2 regions of the Rhodovibrio salinarum DSM 9154 genome follow, and region 1 is predicted to be linked to the other one. Evidence: riboswitches for the same ligand, from Rfam matches in the RefSeq annotation. Region 1 holds a riboswitch; the other holds the start of a gene.
What was found. A riboswitch is a leader RNA that binds a small molecule or an ion and turns the genes downstream of it on or off. The one in region 1 is predicted to bind cobalamin.
Positions count from the first base shown of each region.

Region 2: it holds a riboswitch for cobalamin, as region 1 does, so the genes downstream of both, RHOSA_RS0112490 (TonB-dependent receptor plug domain-containing protein) here and RHOSA_RS25835 (ABC transporter substrate-binding protein) in region 1, are expected to answer to the same signal.

Region 1 covers NZ_KI911559.1:3,899,842-3,905,403, reverse strand. The annotation lists gene RHOSA_RS23515 (DUF1127 domain-containing protein) at 1-187, opposite strand, end outside; gene RHOSA_RS0118160 (high-potential iron-sulfur protein) at 767-1,060, shown strand; gene RHOSA_RS0118155 (cytochrome-c peroxidase) at 1,125-2,225, shown strand; cobalamin riboswitch at 2,351-2,559, shown strand; gene RHOSA_RS25835 (ABC transporter substrate-binding protein) at 2,893-3,927, shown strand; gene RHOSA_RS0118145 (FecCD family ABC transporter permease) at 3,945-4,961, shown strand; gene RHOSA_RS0118140 (ABC transporter ATP-binding protein) at 4,958-5,562, shown strand, end outside.
Region 2 covers NZ_KI911559.1:2,691,830-2,697,391, forward strand. The annotation lists gene RHOSA_RS0112480 (TRAP transporter large permease) at 1-144, shown strand, start outside; cobalamin riboswitch at 335-560, shown strand; gene RHOSA_RS0112490 (TonB-dependent receptor plug domain-containing protein) at 881-2,734, shown strand; gene RHOSA_RS0112495 (ABC transporter substrate-binding protein) at 2,769-3,647, shown strand; gene RHOSA_RS0112500 (FecCD family ABC transporter permease) at 3,649-4,656, shown strand; gene RHOSA_RS22265 (ABC transporter ATP-binding protein) at 4,653-5,543, shown strand.

The DNA of each region.
Region 1 (5,562 bases):
CGTCGATTATGCGGTTGGCGGCACCTGCCAGGATCGGTGCCAGGTAGCGTGCGCGCTCGGCTTCGGCGTAGCGGCGTAACTGAGCGGCGGTGAGTTCGTGCAGCGGCGGCGATTGCAGCAAGGGGTGCGGGCCGCGTTGGCGCGCCGCTTGGATCAGATCGCGTTCGGTATCGGTCAAACGGGCCATGTTCGTGCTCCGTGGGATGAGAGGTCCACGGGCGTCGTCACACGAGCGTCTTGCAGTCGGGCGCGGGTGCCGGCGACGTCCAGCGTCGCGCTCTTTATAACCTGAGTATCTTTATGGGTATTATCTGCTTTTCGCAGGTCAGGGGGTGCCCGGTTGCATCGCTGGCTTGCGGTGGATCAAGCGTGCCTAACCGGGCGCGTGCTATTCTAATCAACCCCGGTTTGGACCGCTGTACTGGTCTTGCGATTGCGCGCGATAGTCTCCTTGGCCGCCCCGCGTAATCGTCTGTTTTTCCAAGCTCCACCCGACAGTCAGGCGGCTATGAGGGGCAAGTGCGCTGGCAGTGGTGAGGTCTGTTCGACGGGAACGGGCGTCGCGCCAATACTATACCGGAATGGTCGGGCGCTTGTGCCGCGTGCGTGTAAGGACGCAGCAAACTGCTGTTTTTCGCGTCAGCGACGTGGTCGTGCTGCCGCCGGGCGTCGACGCCTCTTATTGGAAGTGTTCTAATTCTAGTGATGGGCGTGGGCCGAAGCCTGGGCCTTTGCCCATGGGTTTGCACATGAGGAGCACGTCACAATGACTCATCCGAAAAACCGGATGCCCACACGCCGCGGTTTCATCCGCCAAGCGTTCGCCGTTACGGCTGCTGTGGGGGCCGGCGGCTACACGCTGACGCGTGGGCACAACGCCAAGGCTCAGAAAGCACCGAAACAGGCGGTTCAGTATCAACCCGATCCCAAGGGCGATCAGCAGTGCACCAACTGCCAGTTCTGGATTCCACCGGAAGGCGGCCAGGACATGGGCGGCTGCCAGATCGTCGCCGGCGAGATTGATCCGACCGGCTGGTGCAACCTCTGGGCCAAGGCCTAGCCACCCGTGCCAACCCGCCTCGGGCGGGACGGTAGGGAATGGAATTTCACGTCAGGGGGATACGATGCGATATTTGATGAGTGCCGCTGGGGCGTTGGCTCTTGCAGCGGCCATGATGTCGGGGCACCCCGTAGCCGCACAAGATGGCGACATGGCGGAGATCGACGACGCTCAGCTGATCGAGCGGGCGAACGACCTGTTCGATCCGATCCCGACCGAGCCGCCGGAATTGGACGGCAACAAGGTCACGCCCGAACGGGTTCAGCTTGGCCGGATGCTGTTCTTCGATCCGCGCCTGTCGGCCAGCCACGCGATTTCCTGTAATTCGTGCCACCAGATGGGTCTGGGCGGCGACGACAACCAGCCGACCTCGATCGGTCACGGCTGGCAGCGTGGTCCACGGAATGCGCCCACGGTGTTCAACGCGGTCTTCAACACCGCCCAGTTCTGGGACGGCCGTGCGGAGGACCTGGAGCAGCAGGCCAAGGGGCCGGTCCAGGCCGGTGTCGAGATGGCCAACACGCCCGCACGCGCGGTCAAGACGCTGAAGTCGATGCCCGGCTACGTCGAGGCTTTCGGGGCGGCCTTCCCGGAGGAAGAGGACCCGGTCACGTTCGACAACATGGCGAAGGCGCTGGAAGCCTTCCAGGCCACGCTGCTGACCCCGAACTCGCCGTTTGACCGTTATCTTAAAGGTGAGACCGACGCGCTCACCGCCAAGCAGAAGCAGGGCCTGCAGGAGTTCATGAGCACCGGCTGCGTGGGCTGCCACAACGGCGTCAACATCGGTGGCCAGGGCTACTATCCGTTTGGCTTGATCGAGAAGCCGGGGGCGGACGTGCTGCCGCGTGACGACCGGGGCCGCTTCCAGGTCACCAAGACGGCGAGTGACGAGTACGTCTTCCGTGCCGCGCCGCTGCGCAACATCGCGATCACGCAGCCGTACTTCCACTCCGGCAAGGTCTGGAGCCTGGAGAACGCGGTGGCGCTGATGGGCGTGTCCCAGCTCGGCCAGGAACTGTCCGAGGACGAGATCGACCGGATCGTCGCCTTCCTGCAGTCGGTCACCGGCGAGCAGCCGCGTGTCGAATACCCGGTGCTGCCGGAAAGCACCAGCGAGACGCCACTGCCCGTCGAGTACGAGCAGGAGCCGTCGAAGCGGTAAACCTGGGCTGACGACCTAGCTGGATGAAGGCCGCCGGGACCCGGGTTCCGGCGGCCTTTTTGCACGCTGTCCCGGGATGCTGGGCGCGACCTTTCGAAGCTGGACAGTGTACGTGCAAGCCACTATCGTTTGCGTCGTTCGACGGTCCCCGCAAGGGGATAATTGGGAATTCGGTGCGCGGATGGCATCCAATGTCATTCGCAAGTCCGAGGCTGCCCCCGCAACTGTAAGCGGATTCGGGCGCTTCAACAGGCCACTGAGAGCAACCGCTCTTGGGAAGGCGAAGCGTTGACAAGCCGCGAGCCAGGAGACCTGCCGTCGCACAGAACCCCATTGAAACCGGCCGGGGTGCGCCGGAGGGAACAGGATGCGGGCACACTCATCTCTCGAATTTCGCGCATGCGCGCCGATCCTTGAAGGTCGGCGCGATTCTTATGCGTCTCCAGGCGTGAGCCCTGTCGCCGCATCGGGTTTCTATGCCATCGCACCTCCGCCGACATCCCAACCGGTGCGGAAGAGGCAGTCATGTGTGTGGTCTGAGTTTCTTAGCCTGCGGCTACGCTACGAGCGTTTTCGCAGGCGCAGTCCCCCTCTTGACTGAATAACGTTATATCATAACGTTCTATCCTCCCTAGATTCCGCCTTCAGATTGGAGTTCCCGATTCCCATGGTGCGACCTTCTATTTTCCTCGCCGCGGCGGCGGTCGCCGTTCCGCTCGCCATGACCGCGGCCGGCGCCGCGCAAGCGGCGGATACCAGCTATCCCCTGTCTCTCGACAACTGCGGCCGCGAGATCAGCTTCGATTCGCCCCCACAGCGGGTGGTTTCGCTCGGTCAGGCCGGTACGGAAATGCTCTACGCGCTGGGGCTCGGCGACAAGGTCGTCGGCACCGCGGTCTGGTTCAATCCGGTGCTCGACCGGTTCGAGAAAATCAACCAGCAGGTCGAGCGCCTGGCCGACAATGACCCGAGCTTCGAAAGCGTCGTCGCCAAGAGGCCCGAGCTGGTCACCTCGCAGTTCGAATGGCACGTCGGTCCGCAGGGGATCGTCGGGACGCGCGAGCAGTTCGCCGAACTCGGTATCTCAACCTACATCCTGCCCACCGATTGCGTCGGCAAGGACAACACCACCGGCGGCGACGGCACGCGCAACGTTCAGGTCACGACCGACCTGATCCACCGCACTGTCGGGGAACTCGCGCGGATTTTCGATGTGCCCGAAGCCGGTGACGAGGTGATTGCGGACCTCAAGACCCGCGAGCGCGATGCCCGCCAACAGGTCGAGCGGATCGAGCTGGACCAGGACGTATCAGCCGTCGTCTGGTTCTCCAGCGCGGAAATGGACATCGATCCCTACGTCGCGGGCCAGAACGGCGCGCCTGCCTACATGCTGAAGCAACTGGGGATCCGCAATGTCATCGACTCCAACGAGGAATGGCCGACCGTCGGCTGGGAGACGATTGCGCAGAAGAACCCGACGATCATCGTGATCGCGCGCATGGACCGGCGCCGGTTCCCGGCCGACGATTACAAGCGCAAACTCGAGTTCCTGAAGACCGATCCCGTGACCCGGCACATGGACGCGGTGCAGCAGGACCGGATCGTGATCATGGACGCCCATGCGATGCAGCCGACCCTGCGGCTGGTCAATGGGCTCGAAACGTTGGCCGACGCGGTCGAGTCGTACGAGCTGAGCAAGTGATTCGATCCGTACGTCAGATGGCAGTGGCAAGAGGTGCCGGCTATGGCACCCTTGCCTTGCTCCTGCTTGTCGTCACGTTTGCCCTCGGCGCGTCGATCGGCGAGACCCCGATCCCGGTCACGGTGGTTGGGCAAACGGTTGCCAATCATCTGTTTGGCGCGTCCTACGAATTGGATCCGATCGAGGCCGGGATCGTCTGGAACTATCGGCTCAGCCGGGCCGTGGTGGCGGCCTGCTGCGGCGCGGCGCTGGCGCTGTCCGGCGTGATCCTGCAGGCCCTGCTGCGCAACGCCTTGGCCGATCCCTACATCCTTGGCATTTCCGCCGGGGCGTCGACCGGGGCTGTGAGCGTCGCCATTCTCGGCATCGGCGGCGGCGCCATCTCCCTGTCGTTTGGCGCCTTCGTCGGGTCGCTCGCGGCCTTCGCCTTCGTGGCGTTGCTGGCCCGCGGGGCCGGGCGCGGCAAGGGCCAGATCATCCTGGCCGGCGTTGCCGGTTCGCAGCTTTTCAACGCCCTGACCTCGTTCATCGTCACCAAGTCGGCCAGTGCCGAGCAGGTGCGGGGGATCATGTTCTGGCTGTTGGGCAACCTCAGTGGCGTGCGCTGGCCCGACGGCGCACTTGCGCTGCCGGCCGCGGCGATCGGCACGTGCGTGTGCCTTTGGTACGCGCGCGCGCTCGATGCCTTCACCTTCGGTACCGATTCGGCCGCCTCGCTCGGCATCGCCGTCTGGCGCGTCCAGGCTCTGTTGATCGCCGCCGCGGCCCTGATGACGGCGGTGATGGTCAGCATCGTTGGCTCGATTGGCTTTGTCGGCCTGGTCATTCCGCATGCGGCGCGTTTGGTCGTTGGCGTGCGGCACAGCCGTCTGATCCCGGCCTCCGCGCTTGTCGGCGCCGTTTTCCTGGTGGTCTCTGACGTCGTCTCGCGGACGGTGATCTCCGGTCAGGTGCTGCCGATCGGCGTCGTTACGGCGCTTGTCGGTGCGCCGGCCTTCGCCTTCATCCTGGTTCAGGGGCAACGCAAGTCATGACTCTGCGCGCCGATAACGTGAGCTGGTCTGCGGGCGCGAAACGCGTGCTGCGCGATGTCTCCCTGTCGGTGCGTCCGGGGGAGACCATGGGGGTGATCGGCCCGAACGGCTCGGGCAAGTCGACGCTCCTGCGCTTGCTCGCTGGCATTCGACCCTGTGCGGACGGCTGCGTGAGGCTTCACGGCACGCCGTTGACCCAAATGCGTCGGCGCGACATTGCCCAACGTATCGCGCTGGTCGAACAGCAGGCGGAGACCACCGACCACATCACCGTGCGCGACGCCGTCGAGCTGGGTCGGACACCCTACCTCAACGCCCTCTCGCCCTGGTCGCAGGACGACGAAGCCGCCGTCGCCGATGCCCTCGACCGGGTCGACATGGCGGAGATGGCGCATCGCTATTGGCATACCTTGTCGGGCGGCGAGCGTCAGCGGGTCCATGTTGCCCGCGCCCTGGCGCAGGCGCCCGACTTTCTGCTGCTCGACGAGCCGACCAACCACCTCGATATCCGGCATCAGATCGGCATCCTGTCGTTCGTCCGGCAGTTGCCCGTGACCGCGTTGATTGCGCTGCACGATCTGAACCTCGCCGCGATGTACTG
Region 2 (5,562 bases), 1.2 Mb from region 1:
CGGGGGGTCGCCCCCAAGGAGGTCTCGACCAAGAACATCTACCTCGGGGCCCTGCCCTTCGTCGGCATCCAGCTGATCGGCTTGACGATCCTCGCGCTGTTCCCAGGTATTGCCACCTGGCTGCCCGGCGTGATTTTCGGATAAGCACACGGCGTCAGGATCACGACGACAGAACTCGCCTCTCTACGGTGTTGGGTCAGACGATCTGCACCGGTCGTCTCTCCCGGCGTCCAACCACCAACGACGGGTGCGTCTGAATGTGCCTTGCAGCGACACATTCGGCATGCTGTAGTCAAAATCGCTAGGGTTGGTTTCCCGCCGCCGCACGGCGGGAACGATCTTGTGTCGTGGTGTCCGGCCCTCGGACACCCCGGCATTGGAGAGAGGGAACGCGGTGCGGTCCGATCCCTACAGGTCGGACCAAGGCCGTGGCTGCCCCCGCAACTGTAAGCGGCGAGCCGGCGTTCAATTGTGCATCCACTGGATCCACGGATCCGGGAAGGCCGAGCGCCCGGCGATGACCCGCGAGCCAGGAGACCTGCCACCCGCGCATCGTTGAGACCCGGAGGACGGGGTGTATCCGCCGGGGCGGGGCAGAATCTGTCGAAGATGATGCACGCCTCCCTCACGCGCGAGCCAGCAAGGTTCGTGCGGAGTTGGGCATGGCGTGCCGCCGCCCATGCTTGCACACCCGTCATGCCATCCGGGATCTCGCTTTCAGGACCTGCATGAGCGGGAGGCTCAGCTGAACACCATGGGTTACCCCACAAAACTACCGCGCGGGAGCGTGGTCGGTACCGGCCGTCTTGCCCTTCTGGCCGCGCCTCTTACCCTGTCGCTTGCTATGGCGGCGCCATCGCCAACCGTTGCGCAGCAAAAGATGGACGAAGTCGTGGTGACCGCGACGCGCGTCCCAACCCGGATCGAGGAAGTTGGCGCCTCGGTCACGGTGATCGACCGGCAAGAGATCGAGGAGCAGCAATACCGCACCGTAACGGAGGCGCTGCACACGGTTCCCGGGCTGCGCATGGTTTCCAACGGACCGCGCGGCACCACCACGTCAATCTTCATGCGGGGGGCGAATTCCAACCAGACGTTGGTGCTCCTGGATGGCCAGCGGATCAGCAATCCCGGAACCCCCAGTGGCGCCTTCAACTTCGCCGATTTGACCACAGACAACATCGAACGCATCGAAGTGGTGCGTGGGCCGCAGAGCGCGCTTTACGGCAGCGATGCGATCGCTGGCGTCATCAACATCATCACTCGACGACCGGAACGTGCGGGTGTGCGCGGCAGCGCAAGCGTCGAAGGCGGCACTCTGGGCACATTCAAAGGCAGCGGCAACCTGCGTGGACGTCAGGGCCGGGTCAGCTTCGACGCCACGCTAAGCGGCATAACGACCGACGGCGATACGATCACCCCAGAGCGCTACCGCCCAGCGGGCGCACCGGCGGAAGACGACAGCTATCAACTGCTGAAGGCTGCCGGCCGGCTCGGCATCGATCTGAGTGAGCAGCTCGACGCGTCATTCTATGCCGAGGTGACCGACAGCGAGCTGGATCTCGATGACAATCCGGAAGACCCGAACAGCGTGGAACAGACGCGCCGCTACATCACCGGCGCAGAGCTGTCGGGCCACTTCTGGGACGGCCGTTACCGCCCGACGCTAAGCCTCGGTTACACCGACTTCCGGCGCGATAACGATAACCGGCCGGATGCGTTCAGCGGAACCCGGACCAACACCGTCAACGAAGGCAGCCGTGCGTCGGCGAGCTTCGAAAACGAACTCGACGTACACGACGATCATACCCTGATCCTCGGAGCGGAGGTCTACGAGGAATCCTTTAAATCCAGCGGTGTGCAGGACTTCTCTGGCTTTATACAACGCCAGCGATCCGACGCCGATGCCACGACCACCGCGCTATTCCTGCAAGACGTCTACCAACTGACCTCGCAGCTTTCCGGCACCATCGGCGTGCGCTACGACAAGCCGGAGGATTTCGATGGCCAGGTGACTTGGCACGTCGCGCCCAGCTACGAGATCGAGGCGACCGGCACACGCCTGAAAGGCAGCGTGGGCACCGGCTTCAAGACGCCCTCCCTGTTCGAACGCTTCGGCTTCACGCCAAGCAACAGCGGCACCGCCTTCCGCGGCAACCCCGACCTGGACGCCGAAAAGAGCTTCGGTTGGGAGGTTGGCTTCGAGCAGCCCCTGTTGGACTCGCGCGTGCGTTTCGGGGCGACCTATTTCCAGAACGATATCGAAGATGGTGTGACCACGGTGTTCGATTCGAACTTCAACTCGACGACAGTGAACAACGCCGACATCGAAACCTCGGGCGTGGAAACCTTCGTGGCGGTTGAGCCGCTGGACCGGTTAAGCGTGCGCGTCGACTACACCTACCTTTCAGCGGAAGATGCGGACACCGGCCAGAGTCTGGTCCGGCGGCCCAAGCATAAGGTGACGGTACAAGCCCGTTGGCGGCCGACCGATCGTCTGACCCTGAGCGGCGGCCTGCGTGGCATCGCCGGGGTCACAGACATCGGCCTGAACGGCGGACGCGTTGACCTCAACGACTACCTCGTCGCCCGCGTCGCCGGCAGCTACCGGATCAACGACTGGTCCGAGATCACGGCCCGGGTCGAGAACCTCACGAACAACGACTATGAAACCGCCGACGGCTTCAAGGCACCGGGGCTTGAGGCGTTCGTCGGCACGCGGCTGAGTTTCTAGGCTGGCTGTCGACGTCGATGGGACGAGGGATTGTATGACCAAGATGGGTCCGATGCAGGTATGGCACGTCGCGACCGCAATACTGGTCGTGTTCTTGACGGCCTGGGGACCAGCGGCGGCCGGGTCGACGCCGGCCGCCGCCGAGCGCCCGCAACGCGTGGTGTCGCTCAACCTGTGCACCGACCAGCTGCTTGTGCAGCTGGCGGAGCCAGAACGCATTGCCTCGGTCTCCGTGCTGGCAGCCGATCCGCTCTATTCCGCGGTCGCCGACAGGGCCCAGGGCCTGCCGGTCAATCACGGCCAGGCGGAAGAGGTGCTACGGCAGAATCCCGATCTGGTGTTGACCGGTACCTTCGGGAACCGCAGCACGGTGCACCTGCTGCGCCGGCTCGGCTACCCGGTGGTACAGATCGGCCCGCCGCGCGACCTGACCGATGTCCGCCGTCAAATCCGCAAGATCGCTGACGCACTTGGCGTGCCGGCGCGGGGCCGCGCGTTGATCCGGCGCTTGGACACACGGCTGGCCGCTGCTGCGCCACAGGAACGATCCGAGGATCGCGTCACGGTCGCGATCTACCAGCCCAACGGGATCGTTGTCGGACGCAACGAACTCCCCCACGCGGTCGCGACTGCGGCGGGCCTCTCCAACCTGGCGGCGGACCAGGGCATGAACGGCATGAGTCCGCTTGCGCTGGAGCGGTTGCTGGTCGCACGTCCGGACGTTCTGATCCTGCAAAGCGAACGCGATCCCGCACCGTCCCAGGCGACCGAACTGCTGCGCCATCCTGCATTGCAGGCATTGGCCGAACGCAGCGTGGTAACCCGTATTCCGCGCCGCTTATGGTCCTGCGGAGGACCGCAAGTCGCCGAGGCGGTGCGCCGTCTGGCGCAAGCACGCCGGGAGGCGCACTGACATGCCGTGGCGTCCGCCGACATCGACGCTGGGGACCGCAGGGCTGCTGACCCTGGGACTGATTGCGGCGTTTGTGGGCTCCCTCCTGGTCGGCCCGGCCGGGCTGCGGCCAGGCGTGGTGTTGACGGCCCTGCTCGAAGGCCGCGGGGACGTGGTCAGTGTAATCGTGCAAGAAATCCGCCTGCCGCGCAGCCTGTTGGCGGTCGCGATCGGGGCGTCGCTGGGGCTCGCGGGCGCGGCGCTGCAAGGCTATCTGCGCAACCCGCTGGCCGAGCCAGGATTGATCGGCGTCTCCGGCGCGGCAGCACTGGGCGCGGTACTGACGCTCTATACCGGTGCCTCCGCCGCGTTCGCGCTCGCCCTGCCGCTGGGCGGCATCGCGGGGGCGATCTTGGCGGTGTTGCTGGTCCTGCTGCTGGCAGGACGCAACGCCGACACGCTGACGCTGATCCTGGCCGGCGTCGCCGTCACCTCATTCGCCGCCGCGTTGACCTCGCTCGCGCTCAACCTGGCGCCCAGCCCCTACGCCGCGCTGGAGATCGTATTCTGGCTGCTGGGCTCGCTCTCCGGCCGGTCGATGGAGCATCTGGGGCTGGCGTTGCCGTTCATGGCGGTCGGCTGGGTTCTGCTTGCCAGCGTGGCGCCTGCGCTCGATGCGTTGACCCTCGGCGAAGATGCGGCACAAAGCCTCGGCTTCCACCTGCCCGCGGTCCGCACGCGGCTGGTCCTCGGCACGGCTCTCGCTGTCGGTTCTGCAACAGCGGTGGCCGGCGCGATCGGCTTTATCGGACTGGTGGTGCCCCATGTCCTGCGCCCCCTGGTCGGCCATCGACCGGCCGCGCTGTTGCCGGTCAGCGCCCTGGGCGGCGCGTTGCTGTTGCTGCTTTCGGACATGCTGGTACGTGTCATCACCGCGAACCAGGAGTTGAAGCTGGGTGTCGTGACCGCGTTGGTCGGCGCGCCCTTCTTCTTCTGGCTGGTGATCCGTACCCGTCGGGGGATCGCATGATCGACGTCACATCACAGCCGCGGCCGCCCTCATCGACCGCCCCCGATGGCACGCCGGTCTTGGCGGCCAAAGCACTGGACGTCACGCTGGGCGGACGGGCCGTGCTCCAGGGCATCGACTGCGCGGTGAAACCGGGCGAGCTGGTTGGGCTGATCGGCCCCAACGGCGCTGGCAAGACAACGCTTCTGCGGACCCTGGCCGGGCTTGTGCCGGCAAACGCCGGCCGGGTCACGCTGGCCGGCCAGCCACTCGCCGAGATCCCACGACGGCGGTTCGCCGCGCGTGTCGCCTACCAGCCGCAGGGAGAGCGGCCCCATTGGCCCTTGCCGGTGCGAGACCTGGTGATGCTGGGCCGTGCGCCACGGCGGCGCGCCTTCGGACGCCCAGCTGCCGGCGACCAGGCAGCGGTGTCACAGGCGCTGCACGCCACCGGTACGGAGCATCTGGCCGAGCGGCCGGCCACCGAATTGTCCAACGGCGAGTGCGCCCGGGTGCTGCTGGCGCGCGCGCTCGCCGGGGCGCCGGAATGGCTGCTGGCGGACGAACCCGTGGGCGGGCTCGACCCCTATCATCGACTGGAGGTGATGGCGCGCTTGCAAGCGACTGCTCGGGCGGGTGCAGGTGTGGTGGCCGTGCTCCACGACCTAACGCTCGCGGCCCGCTTCTGCGACCGGCTGCTGCTGCTGCACGGCGGGTGCATAGCTGTGCAGGGCACGCCCACGGAGGTTTTAACGGACAGATGGCTGCGTCGAGTCTACCGCGTTCGGGCACTCACCGGCGTACAGGACGGGGAGCCGTTCGTTTTGCCCTGGGCACGCGCCGCGCCGTTGGACGAGCCCCAGAGCCCCCCAAATGAGGCTGAAGCGGAATCGGCAAGCAAGCGGTGAATTCCATTGTCAGTCGAAC